2 regions of the Rhodococcus sp. K11/5 genome follow, and region 2 is predicted to be linked to the other one. Evidence: riboswitches for the same ligand, from Rfam matches in the RefSeq annotation. Region 2 holds a riboswitch; the other holds the start of a gene.
The links. A riboswitch is a leader RNA that binds a small molecule or an ion and turns the genes downstream of it on or off. The one in region 2 is predicted to bind cyclic di-AMP.

Region 1 (8,031 bases), 1.6 Mb from region 2:
ATCGCGGCCGCGATCGCCGTGGTCGTGGTCGGCGTCGCCTTCGTCGTGCTGCTGGGCCGCGCCATCCTGAACGCCCCCGAGACACCGCCTCGCATCACCGCGTACGCGAACGGGACCACCATTCAGGTGGATCCGTTCCGCTACTGCCCGGTCGACGCACCGCTGTGCGACTACGAGGGGACCACCGCATCCATCCCGATGCGGGCGGGCAACCCGCTGCAGCTGTCGATCCCGCCGAGCATCTCCGGTGGCCCGTGGGGCCTGGCCACGGTCTACGGCACCCGCGGGGGTTCCGACGACGACATCGTGGAGACCGACGAGTACTACGGACCCGGCGACCGCACGTCGGTCACCGTTCCGCAACTGGACGCCGACGGCCTACCTCTGCTGGGTGTCGAGATCCGACTCCCGTCCGGAGTCATCGACGCCGACACGGCCGAGGAAGAAATCGTCAGCCACGCGGTGTGGTCCATCGCGACCACTCCGGAGGGAACCGACTAGCTGTCGAGCTCGCGCGCGACGGCCCGGACCACCTCGGAGATCTTCTGGGCCGTCTTGCGATCGGGGTACTTGCCCTTCCGCAATTCGGGCTGCACCGTCGCCTCGAGCAGCGTGATCATGTCCTCGACCATGCCGTGCAACTCGTCCGGCGTGTGCTTGCGCGCGGTCGGCTCCTTCCGGGAGCCGGCCGCGGCGTTCTGCCGCACCGAGGGGGCGGGCTCGAGAACGGTCACGCTCAGGGCCTGCGGGCCACGCCGTCCGGCAGCCATGCCGAATTCGACGCGCTGGCCGGGCTTGAGGCCCTCGACTCCCTGCGGGAGAGCGGACGAACGCACGTACACGTCCTCGCCCTCGTCCTGCGAGAGAAAGCCGAAACCCTTCTCGACGTCGTACCACTTCACCTTGCCGGTCGGCACCGATCTCACCCGTTCGTTTCTTGGTTGCACTTGCTCGATGGACACGTTCCGATACGTACCTGTTCGGTGTTCCTCGCCGGAACACACGAATCGCGCCGGAGAGGCGTGGGCCGTCCAGGCCGACATCCATCTCGACGCGAGAACTCGATCGTACCCTCGCCCCCGTGGGCGGGCGCCACAGGTTTGTGCGCCGACTAGGCTGACACCGTGACCGATCGCCCCGCCGCACCCGACGACGCCTCCCGAACCCCCGCACCGCGACGGACCGGCGTACCTGCGCTTCTCGCCGTTGCCATGGTCTGTTTCGGCCTCGGAATTCTGGCGCTCGTGGTGATCTTCGCGGTGCTGCTGATCTCGAACACCACCCCCAGCCTGTGGCTGTACTTCGCCGCGATGCTGAGCCCGCTGGGCTTCCTGCTCGGGTTGATCTACGCCCTGTCCTCCGGGCGTCGGGCGCGGACCGGACGCTGATGGCCCGCGGCGCCGACATACTGGTGTCATGCGCCTGATCCTGAACGTCATCTGGCTGGTCTTCGGCGGGCTATGGCTCGCCCTCGCCTACTTCCTCTTCGGGTTGCTCCTGTGCATCCTCGTCGTGACGATTCCGTTCGGAATCGCCTCGTTCCGCATCGGGGTCTACGCGCTGTGGCCGTTCGGCCGAACCGTGGTGGACAAGCCGTCGGCCGGAACGGGGTCGCTGATCGGCAACGTCCTGTGGATCGTGCTCGCCGGGATCTGGCTGACCATCGGGCACATCGTCACGGCAACGGCGATGGCGATCACCATCATCGGCATTCCCCTGGCGCTCGCGAACCTCAAGATGATTCCGGTGTCGCTGATGCCGCTGGGCAAGGACATCGTCGACAGCGATGTTCGTGATCTGCCGCCGGGCCACGTGCCGGGGTACGTCAAGACCGGTCGCGCTACGTAACGAACGGTTCCTTTCGGCGTGGCTTACCGCGCCGATCGGCATTTTCGGGCCTATCCTCCGTGCGTGGACCCCAAGAATCCGCCGCAACGTTCATTCTCGTCACAACGTGGTGTCGTCGTTCTGTCGGTCATCGGTGCGATCGTCGCGCTCGTCGCCCATGACCGGCTCATCCCCTTCGGCACCCCGAAGTTCGGGCTGTTCGAATTCGGTATCGACGCATCGGTCTACCGGGCGGGCGGCGCCACCGTCCTCGACTCGACCCGGCTCTACGCCGGGGCACTCGTCGGCGAACTCCCCTTCACCTACCCACCCTTCGCCGCCCTGCTGTTCGCGCCGCTCGGACTCCTGGCGGACGCCACCACCCACCTCGTCTTCTGGCTGGGGAACCTCGCCCTGATCTACCTCGTCGTGCGCTGGTGCTGGATCCATCTCGGCTATCGCGACGATCGGTCGCTGCGCATCGTCAGCGCGGCACTGGCCGTGGTGTTCACCTGGCTCGAACCGATTCGGATGACGGTCTGGCTGGGACAGATCAACCTCGTCCTGCTCGCGCTCGTGCTGTGGGACCTCGGCCGACCGGAGGGCAGCCGCCTGCGCGGACTGGGGGCCGGGATCGCGACGGGCATCAAGATGACCCCGGGTCTGTTCCTGGTCCACCTGGCCCTGACCCGGCAATGGCGAGCGCTCGCGATCGGGGCGGCCACCGCCGCGACCTCCGTCGTTCTCGGGTTCGTCGTCCTCTTCTCCGACGCGGCGGCCTTCTGGTTCGGCACGATCTCGGATTCGACCCGGATCGGCGACATCACCTCGGGCGCCAATCAGTCGCTGCGCGGCGCGATCCCGAGATGGTTCGGCCTCGACGAACCATCGGTGGCGCTGTGGATCGCCGTCACGGCCGTCGTCGCGGTCGGGTCACTCCTCGTCGCTGCCGCCGCGCACCGACGCGGACTGACCCTTCTCGGACTGACCGTGTGCGGCCTGACGACGCCGCTGGTGTCGCCGTTCTCCTGGGGCCACCACTGGGTCTGGTTCCTTCCCCTGACGATCCTGAGCCTGGATCTCGCCCTGCGAGCCCGACGGCGGCTCGTATGGATCCTGCCGCTGGCGGTGACACTGCCCCAGATCGCCTGGTTCCATCTGTTTCCGGGCGGCGTCTACGCCATCGGCACGTTCATGCTGCCGCCGTCCAGCGACATCGAGGCAGTGCTGCTGCAGACGGTCTACCCCATCACGGCCCTCGTCGCGATCGTCGGCATCGGCGTGACCCTCCGGATATGTGACTTCCGCCACATAACAACTCGATTACGAACAGGTGACGAGTCGACATTCAGTGCCCGCGTATCCGTCTAGCTGCGCTTACCCGTACTCGAGCCTCACAACCGACCGACCGACCCGCGACCAGGCGAAGTTATCGAACAGTGACATCCGGGCCCGGTTCGTAATAGTGTCCTGCTCGGCCGGAAGTTCGGCCGACGTCCGGCCCGCCGCGCCAAACCTCGTCCCGCGGGTACCGGACACCCGACACGAAACAAGATCAGGGACGGGGGCGGGGGACCCACACGTCCTTCGTAGATAGTTCGGCCGTCACGCAACGAGCCCCACCCGGGTTCGCGTCGACGGTCTTGGGGTGAAGCCACACCGTTCCAGCCAGGAGCGAGTGGGCCGGGCTACCTCTCAGCCCGAATCCGACAGCTGACCTCGCAGGCGCGTGTGGAGAGGATTTCTACCCTTATGAGCGGACGTCATCGCAAGCCGAGCACCACCGGCAAGACCGTCGCCAAGGTCGCTGTCACCAGCGCACTGGTCGGCACCGCAGGCCTCGCCTTCAGCGGCACGGCAAACGCAGCACCCGACTCCGACTGGGACCGTCTGGCCCAGTGCGAGGCCGGCGGCAACTGGGCCATCAACACCGGCAACGGCTACCAGGGCGGGTTGCAGTTCGCACCCAGCACCTGGAGCAGCCACGGTGGTGGCGAATTCGCCGCGACCGCGAACCAGGCCTCGCGTGAGCAGCAGATCGTGGTCGCCGAGCGCGTCCTCGAATCCCAGGGCTGGAACGCCTGGCCGTCGTGCTCCTCGCGTCTCGGCCTGACCAGCGCTCCCACCGAGCGTTCGGCCCCGGCCGCGTCGGCACCCGCCGTCAGCGCACCCGCGCTTCCCGATCTCACCAGCATCCCCGCCACCAGCTCCGACGCGGTGGCCGGCTTGACGCAGATCGTCCAGAACTTCACGTCCGACCCGATGATCCTCGGCTTCCTGGAGCAGGCCACGGCTCACCCGGACGTCGCCGCATTCCTCGAGGCGAACCAGGACTTCCTTCCTCGGTAGTCCTCACCGCACGTCGAAGGCTCCCACCGCATGCGGTGGGGGCCTTCGACGTCTGGGGGTTCGTACCCCTGGCACGAGTGAGGGGCACCCTCGGTCCGTCTCGCGAACCGAGGGTGCCCCTCACTCGGATGGGCGCGCTGTCGACCGCGAGTCAGGGGCACCCCGACCACTCGTGACGGACCGAGCGGCACCCTCACTCCGGCACCGGCACCGGCACCGGCGTACCGATCAGCGGTTGATCACCGTGTGCGGATGCGCGTACGGCAACGAGTCGACCGGCAACGGGAACTCGATCTCCTCGCCGTACGGGGACAGGCTGCCGGCGCGCGCGGAGGCCAACTCCGTCACGGGATGGTCCTCGTCGTCGACGCCGTGGGGCCAGCCGGGATCTACGTATCGCTTCTTCGCTTCTTTCGCCATGACTCATTTTGGCACTAGGGGTCGAACCTCCGCCAGTGCAGGTCTCTAGGCTCGAGGGCGATGAGCGCGAACGACGGTCCGACGGCGGACACCCTCACGGACTGGTTGGCGTCCCGAAGCGACGACGACCTGGCCGAACTGTTGCGGTTGCGTCCCGACCTGACCATTCCGCCCCCACCCACCCTGGAGGTGCTCGCAGGCCGCTCCGAGCAACGCGCGTCGGTACTGCGGGTGGCGGACGACCTGGACACTCTCGCGCTGACGATCCTCGAACTGCTCGCACACGAGGGCGCCGACCGCGCGCCCGTCCCCCGCAGGACGCTCGACCGGTTCATCGGCAAACTCGCGACCAAGAAGTCCGTCGATGCCGCGCTCGGCGCGTTGCGGACACGAGCGCTGGTGCGCGGCACCGCCGACCTGACCATGGTCGCGGCCGCCCGCGACGCGATCCCGTGGCGCGTGGGTCGTTTCCACGACGCGGATCCCGCCCTGACCGCGGACGTGGTGACGACCCGGCTCGCGACGCTCGACGATCGCGAACGAGATCTGCTCGCGACCCTGACCAAATCGTCGTCCATCGGGCGCACCCGCGACGCGGCCCCCGGAACCCCACCCGATCGGCCCGTGCAGAAGCTCCTCGGAGCCGGTCTGCTGACCTGGCTGGACGAGAACACGGTCGAGCTCCCCCCGCAGGTCTCGCAGGCGCTCCGAGGGGAACCGGTCACCGATCCCACCCTGCTGAGCCCACCGGCGGCGACCACCGAGAAAATCACCGTCGCCGACGTCGACGCGGCCGCCGCGGGCGAGGCCCTCGAACTGCTCCGGCAGTGCGAGGACGTGCTCGACTCGCTCGGCCGCACGCCGGCACCGATCCTCAAGGCCGGCGGTCTCGGTGTACGCGAGGTGCGCCGCATCGCCAAGAGCGTCGATCTCGACGAGGCCCGCACCGGGTTCGTCGTCGAGATCCTGGCGGGCGCCGGGTTGGTCTCGGTGGGCTTCCCCGATCCGCCACCGGCCGGCGAATCCGACGACATGTGGGCCCCCACCACCGCCGTCGACACCTGGCTGGCCGCCGGTCCGGCGCAACGCTGGTCCGCGCTCGCCACCGGATGGCTCGACCTCACCCGGCTGCCCTGGCTCATCGGGATGCGCGACGCCAACGACAAACCCATCGCCGCTCTGTCCGACGAAGCGCGATCGGCGGCCGCTCCTCGTGATCGCCGCATCGTGTTGCGAGTCCTCGCCGATCTGGGATCCGGTCGCGCACCGGCCGCGGACGACGTCGTTCGTCTCGCGACCTGGAACCGGCCTCGACTCGCCGGTCGCCTCGGACGGGGTCCGGTGACCCGGTTCCTCGCCGAAGCCGCATCGTTGGGGATCGTCGCTCGTGGCGCGCTCTCCTCCCCCGGCCGGGCCCTGCTGGCCGCACCGGACTCCGCGACCGCCGCAATGCACGCCGTGCTTCCCGCCCCCATCGACCACGTCCTGGTGCAGGCCGACCTGACGGTCGTGGCGCCGGGGCCGCTCACGCCCGAACTCGCGCAACGCATGGCGTCCGTCGCCGACATCGAATCGGCCGGTGCCGCCACGATGTATCGCATCGACGAGCGCACTTTGCGGCGAGCACTGGACGGCGGCACCTCCGCGGCCGAACTGCACGCCCTGTTCGAGACGCACTCGCGGACTCCGATTCCGCAGTCGCTGACGTACTTGATCGACGACGTCGCGCGTCGGCACGGACGGTTGCGAGCCGGCGTGGCGTCGTCGTTCGTCCGCTGCGAGGACCCGGCGCTGCTGGCCGAGGTCCTCTCGTCTCCCGCAGCGGAATCACTCGCCCTGCGTGCGTTGGCGCCGACGGTCGCCGTCTCGCAGGCCCCCCTGGCCGACGTCCTGGCCCAGCTCCGAACCGCCGGTTTCGCGCCCGCGGGCGAGGATTCCTCGGGCACCATCGTCGACGTCCGCGATCGCGGCGCCCGCGTCCAGGTCCGACGCGGGCGGTCGGTCTACCGCACCCCCGTGGTCCCGTCGGACGAGCAGCTCGGCCGCCTGGTGTCCGAGATGCGTGCGGGCACCGTCGCCTCGACGGCCCGCCGTAGCGAGGGAGTGCGGTCCGACGGCACCCGCGCGTCCGGTGCCGCGACCATCGCCTTGCTGCAGCGAGCCGCACTGTCGCGGTCACCCATCAGCATCGGATACGTCGACGCCGCGGGGGTGTCGAGCAACCGCGTGGTCGAACCGGTGGGGGTCGGCGGCGGCCAACTCGATGCATGGGACGCCGGCGCGGGCGTGATGCGGCACTACACGCTGCACCGCATCACGTCGGTCTCGATGGTGGGCTGACCCCCCGCGGCTGGCGCGTACACCCCACCGTCTGGACAATGGAGTGGTTGCGCCCGCGAAGGAGATCTCTCCACCGTGCGGGCGCGTGAGGAGACAACGTGACCGACGGACCACTCATCGTCCAGTCCGACAAGACCCTGCTGCTCGAGGTCGACCACGACATGGCCCCGCAGGCTCGCGCGGCCATCGCACCGTTCGCCGAACTCGAACGAGCGCCGGAGCACGTGCACACCTACCGCATCACCCCGCTCGCTCTGTGGAACGCCCGGGCCGCGGGACACGACGCGGAGCAGGTCGTCGACGCCCTGGTCAACTTCTCTCGCTACGCGGTTCCGCAACCACTGCTGGTGGACATCGTCGACACGATGGCCCGGTACGGCCGCCTGCAGTTGGTCAAGTCCCCGGTCCACGGACTCTCGTTGATCAGCCTCGATCGTGCGGTTCTCGAAGAGATCATGCGGCACAAGAAGATCGCCCCGATGCTCGGCGCGCGCGTCGACGACGACACCGTCCTGGTGCACCCCAGCGAGCGCGGTCGCCTCAAGCAGATGCTGCTCAAGGTCGGCTGGCCGGCCGAGGACCTCGCGGGGTACGTCGACGGCGAGGCTCATCCCATCGATCTCGACTTCTCGGGTGGCCACTGGGAACTGCGTGACTACCAGCAGATGGCGACCGACTCGTTCTGGGCCGGCGGGTCCGGCGTCGTCGTGCTGCCCTGCGGTGCGGGCAAGACCATGGTGGGCGCCGCGGCGATGGCGAAGGCGCAGGCGACGACCCTGATCCTCGTCACCAACACCGTCGCCGGGCGGCAGTGGAAGCGTGAGCTCATCGCCCGAACCTCGCTGACGGAGGAGGAGATCGGGGAGTACTCCGGCGAGCGCAAGGAGATCCGGCCGGTCACCATCGCCACCTACCAGGTGGTGACGCGCCGCACGAAGGGTGAGTACAAGCACCTCGAACTGTTCGACTCGCGGGACTGGGGCCTGGTGATCTACGACGAGGTCCACCTCCTCCCCGCACCCGTCTTCCGGATGACGGCGGACCTGCAGTCCCGTCGACGGTTGGGCCTGACCGCCACCCTGGTTCGCGAGGACG
Region 2 (8,031 bases):
ATCTGGTCCGCCGGGGGTGTCACCGTGCCGGTGTACGAGACCTCCTCCGCGGACCAGGTTCGGTGGATCCTGGAGAACTCGGGGGCTCGTGCCGTCGTCGTCGAGACGGATGCACATTCCGACATGGTCGCCACATTCGCGTCCGAGTTGCCCGGCGTCACCGCCGTGTTCCAGCTCGACCCGTCGTCGACGAAGGCCGGGGCGGTCGAGACGCTGACCGAATCGGGTGCGCCGGTGCCGGATTCGGATGTCGTCGACCGTCTCGCCTCGCTGAGCGCCGATTCACCGGCCACCCTCGTCTACACCTCCGGCACCACCGGGCGCCCCAAGGGCTGCATCCTGAGCCACCGCAACCTCATCGCCGAGTCCCGCGGAATCCACGCGACCGCCTTCGGCGAGATGTTGACCGAGGGCCGGACGACGGTGATGTTCCTGCCCATGGCCCATGTGCTCGCACGGGCGGTGTCGATCGCCTGTTTCGACGCCGCCGCGACCGTCGGCCACACGAGCGACATCCCGAACCTCGTGGCCACCTTCGGGGAGTTCCGACCGCACTTCATCCTGTCCGTGCCCCGAGTGTTCGAGAAGGTCTACAACACTGCTCGGCAGAAGGCGCACTCCGACGGCAAGGGAAAGATCTTCGACGCTGCCGCGAACACCGCCGTCGCGTACAGCGAGTCGCAGGACGAGACGGGGCCGTCCCTGGTGCTGCGCGCGAAGCACGCCCTCTTCGATCGACTGGTCTACGGCAAGTTGCGAGCCGCTCTCGGTGGGCAGTGCGAACTCGCCATTTCCGGTGGTGCGCCGCTCGGAACGCGGTTGGCCCACTTCTACCGGGGCATCGGGGTGACCATCTACGAGGGGTACGGCCTCACGGAGACCACGGCAGCGGCCGCCGTCAACACCGCGGACGCCCAGCGCATCGGCACTGTCGGAAAGCCGTTACCGGGCAACGGGGTTCGCATCGCCGCCGACGGCGAGATCATGCTGAGCGGCGGGGTCGTGTTCGACGGTTACTGGAAGAACGACGACGCGACGGCGGAGGCGCTGACCGACGGGTGGTTCCACACCGGCGACCTCGGCACGGTGGACGCCGACGGATACATCGCGATCACCGGGCGCAAGAAGGAGATCATCGTCACCGCCGGGGGGAAGAACGTGGCGCCGGCGGTCCTCGAGGACCACCTGCGAGCGAGCCCGCTGGTCAGTCAGGCGATGGTGGTCGGCGACCAGAAGCCGTTCATCGGAGCGCTCGTCACCATCGACCAGGACGCCTTCGACGGATGGAAGCAGCGCACCGGCAAGAACGAGTCCGACTCGATCGCCGACCTCACCGCGGACCCCGATCTCGTCGCCGAGATCGATGCGGCGGTGGCCGAGGCCAACAAGTCCGTCTCGCACGCGGAGGCCATCAAGAAGTACCGCATCCTTCCGGTGGACTTCACCGAGGAAGGCGGAGAGCTGACCCCGACTATGAAGCTCAAGCGGAACGTGGTGCAGGCGTCGTACGCCGCGGAGATCGAGAAGATCTACAGCAAGTGATCCAGCCGGGACGCGAGTAGGTCCCATCGCCACTCGGTGGCGACGTACTCGCGTCCCGCACTGCCCATCATCGACGCGCGATCGCGGTCCACCAGCACCGACACCAGGGCACGACGCACGGAGTCCACCGACGTTCCGTCCACCGTCGTTCCCGTGATTCCCTCGACCACCGTCTCGGGGGCCCCTCCCGATCGTCCTGCCACCACCGGCACCCCGGTCGCCGACGCCTCGAGGAACACGATTCCCAGGCCTTCGACGTCCAGGCCGGCGCCGCGGGTGCGACACGGCATCGCGAACACGTCGGCGATGGTGTGGTGAGACGAGAGTTCCTCGGCCGGAACCGAACCCGTGAACACCACGTGGTCGGCCACCCCGCAGGACACGGCGAGCTTCTTCAACGTGTCCGCGTACGGTCCTCCGCCGACGATCACCAGAACCGCCCCGTCGATGTCCGAGCGGACTCCGGCGAGCGCTCGGATGAGCACGTCCTGACCCTTGCGCGGCACCAGCCGTGACAGGCACAGAATCGTCGGGCGATCGCCCAATCGGTAGCGCGCCCGCAACTCCGCGCGCGCCGCCGCGTCCGGTCGGAATCTCGTGGAGTCGACACCGGGAGGCAGGTGCTCGAGCGCCGCGTCGGATCCGAACGCGGTCGCGAAGCGGCCACGGGTGTACTTGCTGACGAACGTCACCACGTCGGCGACATCGCCGATACGGCCGAGTGCCTGACGCGCCGCCGGCAGCATCGACCACCCCACCTCGTGCCCGTGGGTCGAGGCCACCACTCGGTCGGCGCCGGCGCGTCTCGCCGTCGGGCCGAGCAGCGCCAACGGTGCCGCGGCTCCGAACCACACCGTCTCGCAGTCGTGGCGCCGCACCAGTTCGGCGGTTCGACGCGCGACGGTAGGCACGGGAAGCATCAACGTCGTGGGGTGACGCACCACCTCGAAGGGCTGTTCCGCGTCGAAGCGGACGTGCGAGTCGCCTCGCCACCGGGGGGCGTAGACCACCAGCTGCTCCGGCGGCAGGAGACGCGCGAACGTGTGCAGGTAGGACTGGATGCCTCCCTGGCGGGGAGGAAAGTCGTTGGTCACCAGCAACGTTCGGCGCATGTCCTCACGGTAGACGTCGGGGCGCCGCTAGGCGGGACCCGCCTGCTCCACCACCCACGCGCCCCATGCGGCGAGGAACGCCGGCGTCGCCGAGCCGAGCGTCGCGACGAGTGCGCGCTCGAGCGTCGTCGGATCCGACGGTCCCACGGCCAGGACACGGTAGAGCCGCAACAAGGTGGCTTCGTCGTACCGGTCGGCCACGAACTGCGCCACCGACCAGGCCGACTCGTAGGCGATCGCACTGCGACTGCCCCCGGCGGCGAAGTCGGAATCCTCCGGGAGCACGGTCGGCGGCCCACCGACCCGCACGACAGCGGAGAGCGTCGGCGCGATGTCCGTGAACGAGAGCCCCGACCCTCGGTACCCCGAGTAGTCCGCGACCCCTTCGAGCAACCACAGCGGGGACCCGTCGGCCGTGATCGACCGAGCGGCGACGTGCGTGAGTTCGTGCTGCAGAACGGAGCGACGCGTGGACTCGGTGAGCCTGTCCCCCGCGGTCGGTCCGAACACGATGCGCTGACCGGTGACGAATCCACGCTCGACCGGGTCCGCGATGGTCGACGCGGCGACGTCCGTCATCGGAGAGTTGTTCGCGCTCGCGGTGAACTCGGCGTCCGAACCCGTCACGGTCACCACCGCTCGGCGAGACCACCCGACACCGAAGAAGTCGGTCACCGCCTCGACGGCGGGGGGTAGATCCGCGGCGAGACCGTCGATCAGCGCCCGTTGCTCCGGGTGGCCGACGACGATCGACGTGGTGTCACCGGTCTGCACGGACTCGGTGACCACCGGCCCGAAGTCCCACGGCCCGCGCCAGGTGATGCGGCCGTACTGCGGGAGGTCGTCGTCCGAGACCAGCGCCCAGGTGTCGCCTCGGCGGGCGACGACGAGGGTGACGTCGCGGCGGGTGGAGTCGATGTCGGCCTCGGCGTACGCATAGCGCAGCACCACGTGCGGGGCCCAGACATCGGTGGCGGACAACGACTCCGCGAGTTCGGTCGGAACCGGGGTCTCGGGTTCGTCGATCAGTTCGTATCCGAAGTCGGAGAGCGGAACTCCCCGTAGATTGCGGGCACGTTCGACTTCACGTTCGACGAACCCCGGGTCGGCACCCCGATCGAACAGCGATCGCAGGGCGTCCTCGTCGCCGTCGCGAAGGGCGACCGTCCACGCGTCGAGCAGGGCCTGCACCCCCGCCGTGCGCTGGTCGTCGAACGAACTCGCCGCGGCCCCGGACGGAGCGTCCGAGGTGGGCGGGGGCGTTCCGGCACAACCGGTCGCCACCGTCACCACCAACGCCAGAGCGAGCGCCGACCGTCGAACGGTGCGAATGATCAGTACCGGCGCGCGCTGTGGAACGGCCAGGATTCCATCGACTCGACTCGGACGGGTACGCCGAAGGTCGAGGCATGCACGATGTTCCCGTTGCCGGCGTAGAGGCCGACGTGCGACGCCTCGGGATAGAACAGAACCACGTCACCCGGCTGCAGATCGCTCTTCGCCACCGGCGTGCCGCCGGCTGCCTGCGCCTGACTCGAGCGCGGAAGGGTCTTGCCCACCTGGTTGTACGCCCAGACGACGAGCCCGGAGCAGTCGTATCCGTCGGGACCGGTCGCGCCCCACACATAGGGCTTGCCGATCTGGGTGAACGCTGCCTGAAGGGCACCGGCCTGCGAACCCGGCGTCAACGAACCCAGAATGGACGCGGGATCGAAGCCGGGAGGAAACGCGGAACCTGCGAGTTCCGCTCGCTCCGCCTCGGACAGCGCGGCGAATGCGGCCACCACGTCGTCGATCTGAGCCTGCAATCGACTCTGCTTGTTCTGTAGATCGTCACTGAGAGCGCGCGCCTGCTCGGTCGCGATGCGGGCCGCGTCGGCGGACTGCAGGGACGACTGCTCGGCCGCTGCGGCGGCATCGGTCGCCTCACGGAAGGTGGCGACCTGCGCGGCCGCGTCGGTGGAGATGACGTCGAGCGCCGACATCTGGTCGAGCATCTGCTGCGGCGAATCGCTGACCATCAGCGCGAACAGGCGATTGGTCCGCGCACCCTGGTAGTTCGCCTGCGCGATCTTGTCGACCGTCGGCCGCACCGAATCGATCAAACCGTTCGCAGCGTCCACGGCGGACCGATCCCGGGCGAGGCGATCCTCGGCTTCCCGTTGCGCCGCCATCTTGGCGTCGAGGTCGATCTGGGCGTTGTGCATCGCCTCGGTGGTCTCCTCCGAAGCGCGCGACAGGTCGGCCAGTTCCGTCATCGCGGCGCTACCGGACGCGCCGGGTACGGGATCAGCACCCGCCACCGGCGTCGACATCATCACGGTGGCGCCCAACAATCCGGCGAGAACCAGCGCGCGGCATCGATGAGACACGGCGGTCCGGTGCGACTTCGACCAGGCTGACGACACGGTGGATGGTTCTCCGATCAGGTGAAGCGATTCGAGACCTCTGCGACCATCGAGGTCTCGGAAAGATTACGACGAGCGTGCGGACACTGTCCAGGATTCGGTTTATCCGGCGCGAAACGGGGTTGTCGACGTGAGAACACGTCCATAACCGACCGCTCCACTTGTTTCTGGGGGCGGATCGATTCATGCCCCCGACCGACGAGGAGGGTGCCGCCGCTGATGCGACGACACCCTCTCACACGATCGACTCGGATCAGACGTAGCGGCTTGCGCCGTCGGCAGGCATCGATGACAGCGGAACGACCTTGACCGGCTGGCTCTCGGTGGACGCGTGCACGACGTTGCCGTTGCCCACGTACATACCGGAGTGCGAGCCGCCGTAGAAGGACACGATGTCCCCCGGCTGCAGGTTGCCCAGCGAGACCGAGGTACCGGCGGCGGCCTGGTCGTAGCTGGTGCGCGGCAGGGAGATGCCGGCCTGCTGGTAGGCCCACTGCATCAAGCCGGAGCAGTCGAAGGCGTTGGGGCCCGCTGCGCCGTAGACGTACGGTGCACCGACCTTGCTCTCGGCCGCGGCGACGGCGGCCTGGGCGGCGCTCTGCACCGGAGCCGCGGGTGCGAGCTGCGGAACCTGGGGAACCGCGGGCAGCTGCGGAGCAACCGGCATCGGGGGCAGCTGGCTCAGGATCTCGTCGGGAACCTCGAAGGTCCCGATTCCGGGGATTGCCACCGGGGCCGCGAAGGCCGGGGCGGCGGGGATGGCGACAGCTCCTGCAGTGAGGGCGCCGGCGATGAGAACGTTGCGGACGGGCCGCGTGGCACTGCTGGGTTTACGGTGTTTCGCCACGAAAAGAGGTGCTCCATTTCTTCCGTTCATCCGCCGACCGAGTTAGCTGACGGGTTCGGGCTGGGAAGATCAGCCCTACCTTCGAACCGCGGCGAGGCCGCGGGGAGAAGGATTCACCCCGGTGTAACGGTGGGTTCCCGGTACGACCACCCCGGAAAGAGGAGGCCGATTAGGCGGTGACACTGCGACGCATTCCTCGGGTGGATCTGCACGACTCCGCAATGTCTCGGAAAGATTACGAAACGGCATCCACAATGTCGAGCCCACCCGGTTCGTGTCGCGATTGGATCACGGTGAGATCACCCCGCAGCGTGGTCCGGCGCATCACCTCGGCCACCGTCGTGCGCCTCGCGGCCGCTGGGGATCTCACTGCTGACGAGCCTCAATCGCGGTATCAGTCCACTGTCGGCCAGAACCTCCATGGCGTCGTGTTCGTCCTGCTCGAGCCGCAATCGCCGAGCCCCGTACCGGGACCCGCCGGGCTCCCCGGAGCCCCGCGCCGGGAGCTCCGGAACCCCCAGGAGGACCGACACCACGCAGTCCTGGCACGCGAGTCCCCGCACCCGGCAGTCGCCACAATCGACAATCATGTGATCCTCGTCTCATCTCGGTTTCGGCTCGGTTCACCGGGTCTCGGCTCGGTTCGCGACCTTGCCGCCCGAACGTAACGGCGACCTCCGACACGAACGCGAACCCGCGATCGTCGCCGAATTCTGTCGGTGGACGCCTCTAACGTCCTCGGGGTGATCACGCCGCACTCGGGAGCGCACCAACTCGCCTTCGACGAACTCGACGCGTCGCTGCGCGAGACCACCTTCGTCGTGGTCGACCTCGAGACCACCGGGGGTCGGCCGGGAGAGGACGCGATCACCGAGATCGGTGCGGTCAAGGTGCGCGGCGGCCGCGTGCTGGGTGAGATGTCGACACTCGTGGATCCCGGGCGCTCCATCCCGCCCACCATCGTCGCGCTGACCGGCATCACCACCGCGATGCTCGTGGACGCCCCGCGTATCGAGCGAGTGCTGCCGGCCTTCGTCGAGTTCGCACGCGGATGCGTGCTCGTCGCGCACAACGCGCGATTCGACACCGGTTTCCTCCGAGCGGCCGCCACTCGGATGGATCTGGCGTGGCCGTCGTTCCAGGTTCTCTGCACCGTGAAACTCGCTCGCCGCGTTCTCACCCGGGACGAGGCACCGTCGGTGAAGCTCTCGGCCCTGGCCACGGTGTTCCGGTCGTCGACTCGGCCCACTCACCGTGCACTCGACGACGCGCGGGCGACGGTCGACGTCCTGCACGGACTCATCGAACGGGTCGGCAACCAGGGCGTCCACAGCTATGCCGAACTGATCGACTATCTGCCCACGGTTCCTGCGGCGCATCGCGCCAAGCGCGGACTGGCCGCGGGATTGCCGCACGCGCCGGGGGTCTACCTGTTCCGGGGCCCCTCGGACGAGGTCCTCTACGTCGGAACCTCGAACAACCTGCATCGACGGGTACGCAACTACTTCACGGGTTCCGAGACCCGCGGGCGGATGAAGGAGATGGTCGCGCTCGCCACCCGCGTGGATCACGTCGAGTGCAGCCACGCGATCGAAGCCGGTGTGCGCGAGCTCCGACTCATCAGCGCGCACACGCCCCCGTACAACCGGCGATCGAAGTACCCCCGCAAGGGCTGGTGGATCGCTCTCACCGCCGAGGCGTTTCCGCGGCTGTCCATCGTGCGCGCGCCCGCACCGGGAGCCTTGGGTCCGTTCTCCGTCCGGGGAGCGGCGGCCGAGGCGGCGGCGTCTCTCGCCGAGTACACCGGTCTTCGCTCGTGCACGCACCGCATCGCCGTATCGGCCCGGCACGAGAAGTGTCCCGTCGAGGCGGTGGGTGGATGCACGGCCGCCGCGGCCGGACCCCTGTCCGCGCTGGACTACGCGTCGGCTCCGGCGGCTTTCGTCGAACTCGTCGACGGGCACTCCGCCGGGGTCGTCGAGACCGCGCTGGCCCGTATCGAGGAACTCTCGCGCGCAGAGTTGTTCGAGAACGCAGCCCGCCTCCGCGATCGGACGGCCGCGACGGTGACCGTGCTGAGAACCCTGCAGCGCCTGCAGTCGTTGACCCGCATCGCGCAGCT

Region 1: another riboswitch for cyclic di-AMP. It lies ahead of ACY466_RS06180 (transglycosylase family protein); the one in region 2 lies ahead of ACY466_RS13665 (C40 family peptidase).

The regions. Positions count from the first base shown of each region.
Region 1 covers NZ_CM143721.1:1,267,963-1,275,993, reverse strand. The annotation lists gene ACY466_RS06205 (DUF2771 domain-containing protein) at 1-501, shown strand, start outside; gene ACY466_RS06200 (cold-shock protein) at 498-917, opposite strand; gene ACY466_RS06195 (hypothetical protein) at 1,125-1,388, shown strand; gene ACY466_RS06190 (YccF domain-containing protein) at 1,417-1,848, shown strand; gene ACY466_RS06185 (glycosyltransferase 87 family protein) at 1,912-3,198, shown strand; cyclic di-AMP (ydaO/yuaA leader) riboswitch at 3,361-3,571, shown strand; gene ACY466_RS06180 (transglycosylase family protein) at 3,580-4,176, shown strand; gene ACY466_RS06175 (hypothetical protein) at 4,405-4,596, opposite strand; gene ACY466_RS06170 (helicase-associated domain-containing protein) at 4,657-6,936, shown strand; gene ACY466_RS06165 (DNA repair helicase XPB) at 7,035-8,031, shown strand, end outside.
Region 2 covers NZ_CM143721.1:2,891,487-2,899,517, forward strand. The annotation lists gene ACY466_RS13645 (AMP-dependent synthetase/ligase) at 1-1,542, shown strand, start outside; gene ACY466_RS13650 (glycosyltransferase family 4 protein) at 1,530-2,654, opposite strand; gene ACY466_RS13655 (hypothetical protein) at 2,682-3,944, opposite strand; gene ACY466_RS13660 (C40 family peptidase) at 3,989-4,972, opposite strand; gene ACY466_RS13665 (C40 family peptidase) at 5,316-5,909, opposite strand; cyclic di-AMP (ydaO/yuaA leader) riboswitch at 5,925-6,095, opposite strand; gene ACY466_RS13670 (hypothetical protein) at 6,209-6,442, opposite strand; gene ACY466_RS13675 (DEDD exonuclease domain-containing protein) at 6,653-8,031, shown strand, end outside.